3 regions of the Salmonella sp. A1325 genome follow, and region 1 is predicted to be linked to each of the others. Evidence: predicted binding sites of a transcription regulator. Region 1 holds the regulator's gene; each other region holds the start of a gene.
What was found. Region 1 encodes Fur, which represses iron uptake genes when iron is present. Its sites were predicted from a motif close to ATAATAATGAGAACNACTATCAA; they were not measured.
Positions count from the first base shown of each region.

Region 2: the regulator Fur is predicted to act here: its motif matches at 891-913, upstream of gpmA (2,3-diphosphoglycerate-dependent phosphoglycerate mutase).
Region 3: the regulator Fur is predicted to act here: its motif matches at 1,198-1,220, upstream of sodA (superoxide dismutase [Mn]).

Region 1 is NZ_JAMLWO010000003.1:432,575-434,844, reverse strand. It holds gene ybfE (LexA regulated protein) at 1-130, shown strand, start outside; gene fldA (flavodoxin FldA) at 281-811, shown strand; partial or broken gene NAZ64_RS09050 (fur leader peptide) at 1,015-1,100, shown strand; gene fur (ferric iron uptake transcriptional regulator) at 1,093-1,545, shown strand; gene tcuR (tricarballylate utilization LysR family transcriptional regulator TcuR) at 1,660-2,270, shown strand, end outside.
Region 2 is NZ_JAMLWO010000007.1:6,888-9,157, reverse strand. It holds gene galM (galactose-1-epimerase) at 1-716, shown strand, start outside; gene gpmA (2,3-diphosphoglycerate-dependent phosphoglycerate mutase) at 940-1,692, shown strand; gene NAZ64_RS14465 (ABC transporter ATP-binding protein) at 1,783-2,270, opposite strand, start outside.
Region 3 is NZ_JAMLWO010000011.1:105,382-107,651, forward strand. It holds gene yiiM (6-hydroxyaminopurine reductase) at 1-435, opposite strand, end outside; gene sodA (superoxide dismutase [Mn]) at 505-1,125, opposite strand; gene NAZ64_RS18900 (TRAP transporter substrate-binding protein) at 1,454-2,270, shown strand, end outside.

The DNA.
Region 1 (2,270 bases):
AAAACTCAACGCACAAGCGGTTGACGCGCTGAATGAGCTGGCCGAAGCGCGCAACATTAGCCGCAGCGAGCTCATTGAAGAAATATTAATGAAGCAGCTTATGGCGCTGCGCGGCCAGGGTTTAGTCTGAAAATAAGTTTTGTTTCATATTTCGTGTAGCAGAGCGTGCAGTCCCGCGTGATTGCTGTTTCCGCATATCTGCCTGTTCTGCTATGATTGCCCTTATCCGTGGGCAATTCGCCACCACCATTTCAATAAGTTTCAAGAGGTTATTTTACTCATGGCAATCACTGGCATCTTTTTCGGCAGCGACACCGGTAATACCGAAAATATCGCAAAAATGATTCAAAAACAGCTTGGTAAAGACGTTGCCGATGTGCATGACATTGCAAAAAGCAGTAAAGAAGACCTGGAAGGGTATGACATTCTGCTGCTGGGCATCCCAACCTGGTACTATGGCGAAGCGCAATGTGACTGGGATGACTTCTTCCCGACTCTCGAAGAGATTGACTTTAACGGTAAGCTGGTGGCGCTGTTTGGCTGTGGCGATCAGGAAGACTACGCGGAATACTTCTGTGATGCGCTGGGCACGATTCGCGACATTATTGAGCCGCGCGGCGCCACGATTGTGGGTCACTGGCCAACCGCAGGCTATCATTTTGAAGCCTCTAAAGGTCTGGCTGACGACGATCATTTTGTCGGCCTGGCGATTGACGAAGACCGTCAGCCTGAGCTGACCGCCGAGCGTGTTGAAAAATGGGTTAAGCAAGTTTCAGCTGAATTGCACCTCGACGACATCCTCAACGCCTAATCTTATGCGGCGCAGCGTTATATCTGCGCCGCATCAATAGACAAGACCAATCAAAATAATTGCTACAAATTTGTAACTTTCGCACCCATCCCTGTACAATGTCCGGGTGTAATCAGGTGGCGCCAAAATTTGCAGGCAAAACCACAGTTTTATTAACATCTGCGAGAGACTTGCGGTTTTCATTTCGGCATGGCAGTCCTATAATGATACGCATTATCTTGAGTGCAATTTCTGTCACTTCTCTAATGAAGTGAATCGTTTAGCAACAGGACAGATTCCGCATGACTGACAACAATACCGCATTAAAGAAGGCTGGCCTGAAAGTAACGCTTCCTCGTTTAAAAATTCTGGAAGTTCTTCAGGAACCAGATAACCATCACGTCAGTGCGGAAGATTTATACAAACGCCTGATCGACATGGGTGAAGAAATCGGTCTGGCAACCGTATACCGTGTGCTGAACCAGTTTGACGATGCCGGTATCGTGACCCGCCATAATTTTGAAGGCGGTAAATCCGTTTTTGAACTGACGCAACAGCATCATCACGACCATCTTATCTGCCTTGACTGCGGAAAAGTGATTGAATTTAGTGATGACTCTATTGAAGCGCGCCAGCGTGAAATTGCGGCGAAACACGGTATTCGTTTAACTAATCACAGCCTCTATCTTTACGGCCACTGCGCTGAAGGAGACTGCCGCGAAGACGAGCACGCGCACGATGACGCGACTAAATAAGTGTAAATCTTTCGAAGAGCCAACCGCCCGGTTGGCTTTTTTATATCCTCCTCTTTCCTGCCGCTTGATGTTGATTTAATGTAAAAAACGCTATCGCATCTCAGGAGAGCAGGAATGGAGCTTCGCCAGTTACGCTATTTCGTGCGTATTATTGAAACCGGCAGTATGGGCAGCGCCGCGCAGGATCTTGATATTGGCGTTTCAGCATTAAGTCAACAGATGTCCCGTCTGGAAAACGAGCTTGCCATCCGTCTGCTGCAGCGCACTTCGCGCGGCGTAACGCCAACCAACGCCGGGCTGGCCTTTTATTCGCAGGCGCAACTCGCCCTGCGTCATGCCGACGACGCGATTCTCGCCGCCAGAGAAGCGCGCCTTTCCGGTCATGTGAGCGTAGGAATGGCCCCCAGTACCGCCTCCATACTGGGTATACCGTTTATCCATGCCATGCAGGAAAACTATGCCGATGTCCGACTGCATGTGGTGGAAAGCTTGTCCGGTAATCTGGAAAGAATGATCAATACCCGCCAGATTGATTTAGCCGTTGTTTTTCAAAAAGATAAAATCCTGCGCTGGAGCGCCAGACCGATCCTTGAAGAACAGCTTTTTCTGATTGGCTCCCATGCCCTGCTGGCGGCGCTTCCTGATAACCCGATCACACCTGAACAACTGGCAGGCATTCCGCTCATTATGCCAAGCCAGGGACACGGGCTGCGCGGCAGGCTGGA
Region 2 (2,270 bases), on a different contig from region 1:
GCTTTGACAAGCGCCGCTGGCAAATTGTGAACCAGAACGATCGCCAGGTATTATTCGCGCTCACCTCTGATGACGGCGACCAGGGCTTTCCTGGCCATCTTTGCGCCACGGCGCAATATCGTCTGACCGATGACAATAGAATCTCCATCACCTACCGGGCAACGGTCGATAAACCCTGTCCGGTGAATTTGACCAACCACGTCTATTTTAATCTGGACGGCGATCGGACCGACGTGCGCCAACATAAGCTGCAAATTCTGGCGGATGAGTATCTGCCGGTAGATGAATCCGGTATTCCACGCCAGGGGCTAAAATCGGTAGCCAATACCTCGTTTGACTTCCGGATGCCAAAAGTCATTGCCAGCGAGTTTCTCGCCGATGACGATCAGCGCAAGGTTAAAGGCTACGATCATGCTTTCCTGCTACAGACGCAGGGTGATGGCAAAAAGCCGGCGGCCCGTCTGTGGTCACAGGATGGAAAGCTACAAATGATGGTTTACACCACCGCCCCGGCGCTACAGTTTTATTCCGGCAATTATCTGGCGGGTACACCTTCCCGCGGGCCGGAACCTTATGCCGACTGGCAAGGGCTGGCGCTGGAGAGCGAACTGCTGCCGGACAGCCCGAATCATCCTGAATGGCCGCAGCCTGACTGTATCCTTCGCCCTGGCGAGGAGTACGCCAGCCTGACCGAGTATCAGTTTATTCCGTTCTAACGATATGCCGCTACATGCCCGATGACGCAAGCTTATCGGGCCTACGCGCCATTGCCCTGCTCAAACCTCCACCACTTAAAGACAAAATCGCAACTCTGAGTTCACAAGAACCTTACACTGCGCCACTATTTTCGCTATGGTTATGCGTAAGCATTGCCGCCAACACCTCGCGGCAATATAATGAGAATTATTATCATTACATATGATTTATAGGAGTGAGAGTATGGCTGTAACTAAGCTGGTTCTGGTACGTCACGGTGAAAGTCAATGGAACAAAGAGAACCGTTTCACCGGCTGGTATGATGTTGACCTGTCTGAAAAAGGCGTAAGCGAAGCAAAAGCAGCGGGTAAACTGCTAAAAGAAGAAGGTTTCAGCTTTGATTTTGCCTACACTTCCGTACTGAAACGCGCTATCCATACGCTGTGGAACGTACTGGATGAACTGGATCAGGCGTGGCTGCCGGTGGAAAAATCCTGGAAACTCAATGAACGTCACTACGGCGCGTTGCAGGGGCTGAATAAAGCGGAAACGGCAGAAAAATATGGTGACGAGCAGGTTAAGCAGTGGCGCCGCGGTTTTGCCGTGACGCCGCCGGAACTGACCAAAGATGATGAGCGTTATCCGGGTCACGATCCACGTTATGCCAAACTGAGCGAGAAAGAGCTGCCGTTGACCGAAAGTCTGGCGCTGACCATCGACCGCGTTATTCCTTACTGGAACGACACCATCCTGCCGCGTATGAAGAGCGGTGAGCGCGTGATCATCGCCGCTCACGGTAACTCATTGCGTGCGCTGGTGAAATACCTGGATAACATGAGTGAAGATGAGATCCTTGAGTTAAACATCCCGACCGGCGTGCCGCTGGTGTATGAGTTCGACGAAAACTTCAAGCCGATCAAACATTACTATCTGGGCAACGCTGACGAGATCGCTGCGAAAGCGGCTGCCGTGGCGAATCAGGGTAAAGCGAAGTAATCACCTTTGCCGGATAGCGGTATAACTGCCTTATCCGGCCTACGAGCAATGGGTAGGCCGGATAAGCGCAGCGCCATCAGGCAATACGTCTTAAACAGCGATCACGCCGTCCAGCACCACCTGCAATTTCCCCTGCGAACAGCGCTCCACGCGTCCTCGTACCCGGTACACTTCAGCCAGACGCTCCGCAGTAATCACCGTCTCCGGCGCGCCGCTGGCGACCAGCCTGCCGTCTTTTAGCATCAGGACATGGTCACCATGACGCAGTGCAATATTAATGTCATGCGCCACGACTATCGTCACCCTATTTTGCGCCTGGGTATCCCGACGCACGAGATCCATTACGTGAAACTGATAGTTTAAATCCAGCGCGCTGAGCGGCTCATCCAGCAACAGAAGTTCAGGGCGACGAATCAGCGATTGCGCCATACCCACTAACTGCCGCTGACCGCCGGAAAGCTGGTCGAGATACTGCAACGCCAGATGCGTTATGCCCAATTGCTCAAGGATAGCCAGTATCTGCGCTCTGCCCTGCGCATTGTCTCTGCCGCCTGATGCCCGCAGTACCACGATAATCG
Region 3 (2,270 bases), on a different contig from region 1:
CAGCCAGCCGGTTTTTCCGCTGCTCTGCATAAGGAGGGCCATGTCGCTGATGGCAAAGTGGAAATTAAGTTTAAAGCATGGAGAGCGCGGCTGAGTGACCTGGATCAACGCCTCACCCCAGCGGTAGATATCGCCAATAAACACGTTGTGTTCGGTCATTCCGTTCGTCGACAGATTCTCGCCAAACGCCGGGGCGCAAAACAGCGTCGCCTGCTCGGGGAACTGGCGAATCCAATCAGCATAGTGTTCGCGGGGGTAATGGCATAGCGCGCGGTCGGGGCCGCCGTGGATTTTCTTTTCGGCCTGCTGATCGCCTGCCAGACCCAGCTCGGTCAGCATAAGTTCGCCGTCGATTTGCACCTTGGCGATAGCGCTCGGGCGGCTGCCGTCATAGTCACGAATTTTGCCAATAAACACGTCAACCGGATAATGCATCTGCTGCTCCTTACGCGGATACAAAAAAAGCGAGTCATCAGACTCGCTTCTACAGACGTGCAATGCAAATTATTTTTTAGCGGCGAAACGCGCTGCTGCTTCGTCCCAGTTCACCACGTTCCAGAACTCTTTGATGTAGTCCGGGCGGCGGTTCTGGAATTTCAGGTAGTAAGCGTGTTCCCACACGTCCAGACCCAGGATCGGGAAGCCGGAAGCGCCGGAAATGGCTTCACCCATCAGCGGGGAATCCTGGTTTGCGGTAGAAACCACAGCCAGTTTGTCGCCTTTCAGCACCAGCCACGCCCAGCCGGAGCCGAAACGGGTTGCTGCTGCTTTTTCGAATTCAGCTTTGAAGTTGTCAACGGAACCGAAGTCACGCTCGATAGCCGCTTTCAGATCGCCCTGCAGAGTGGTGCCTTTTTTCAGCCCTTTCCAGAACAGGCTGTGGTTAGCGTGGCCGCCCGCGTTGTTACGCAGCACGGTTTTTTTGTCCGCTGGCACCTGGTCCAGTTTAGTAATCAGTTCTTCAACCGGCAGGTCAGCAAACTCAGGCAGGTTTTCCAGCGCCGCGTTAGCGTTGTTGACATAGGTTTGATGGTGTTTGGTGTGGTGAATCTCCATCGTCTGCTTATCAAAGTGCGGTTCCAGTGCATCATAAGCGTACGGCAGGGATGGCAGTGTATAACTCATAATCATCTCCATTATTGTCGAGCGGCACAGTGTTAACGCCGCGTAAGCAGTTGGTTCATTATAGTTAATTAAATGATATTGAAAATGATTATCAATGCCGTACTTTTTCAAGGGTTATAAACGTTACGGCATCCGCTGAAAAAAATCGTTTTTTACGCCTCCAACCGAAACCGCCTGTTGATGAATTCCTGGAAATCATGAAATGTGAAACATGGTTTCAAAATCTTTCTTTTGGTGCCAATTTTTGTCAGCGGTGGCAAAATCAAGAAGGTTATAATTTCACCATGCAATTACATTCCCGATAAATTATTACAATTGCGAGGGAATTATGAAGCAACCTGGTTTTATACGTCTGGCTACGTTGGCCTTACTCTCCACACTCTCTTTCTTCTCCCACGGCGAAACCATTTTGCGCCTGGCCTACGCTGAAAATAGCCAGCCGGTAAAAGATGCGTTGCACTTCCTGGGGCAGCAAGTTGAAGAGAAAACGGGCGGCGATATCAAAGTACAGTACTTCCCGGACGGACAGCTTGGCGGCGAGCGCGAACTGGTGGAGTTGACGCAGGTCGGCGTCGTCGACATCACTAAAGTGTCGTCCGGGCTGATGGAGAGTTTTTCGCCTGAGTACGGCGTGTTCTCACTTCCCTACCTGTTTGCCACCGTCGATGAATACTACCGCGTAATGGATAACCCACAGGTGATGGAGCCTGTTTATCAGTCCACCGCCGCACAGGGGTTTGTCGGCGTAGGCTGGTATGATTCCGGCGCGCGTAATTTTTATATGAGCAAAGCGCCGGTTAAACGCATTGAGGATTTACGCGGGAAGAAGATCCGCGTCATGCAGAGTGAGACGGCGATCCAAACTCTCAAACTGCTGGGCGCTTCGCCTATCGCCATGAGCCAGGCGGAGGTCTATACCTCGTTACAACAAGGCATACTCGACGGCGCGGAAAACAATGAGTTCGCTCTCACCATCGCCCGCCACGGTGAAGTCGCCCGTTATTACACCTACGATATGCACACTCGCATTCCCGATATCCTGTTAATGAGTACCCTCACGCTGGAAAAGCTGACGCCGGAACAGCAGCGCATCGTCGAAGCCGCCATCAAGGCATCGATCGAATTTGAGAAAGCCGCATGGGACA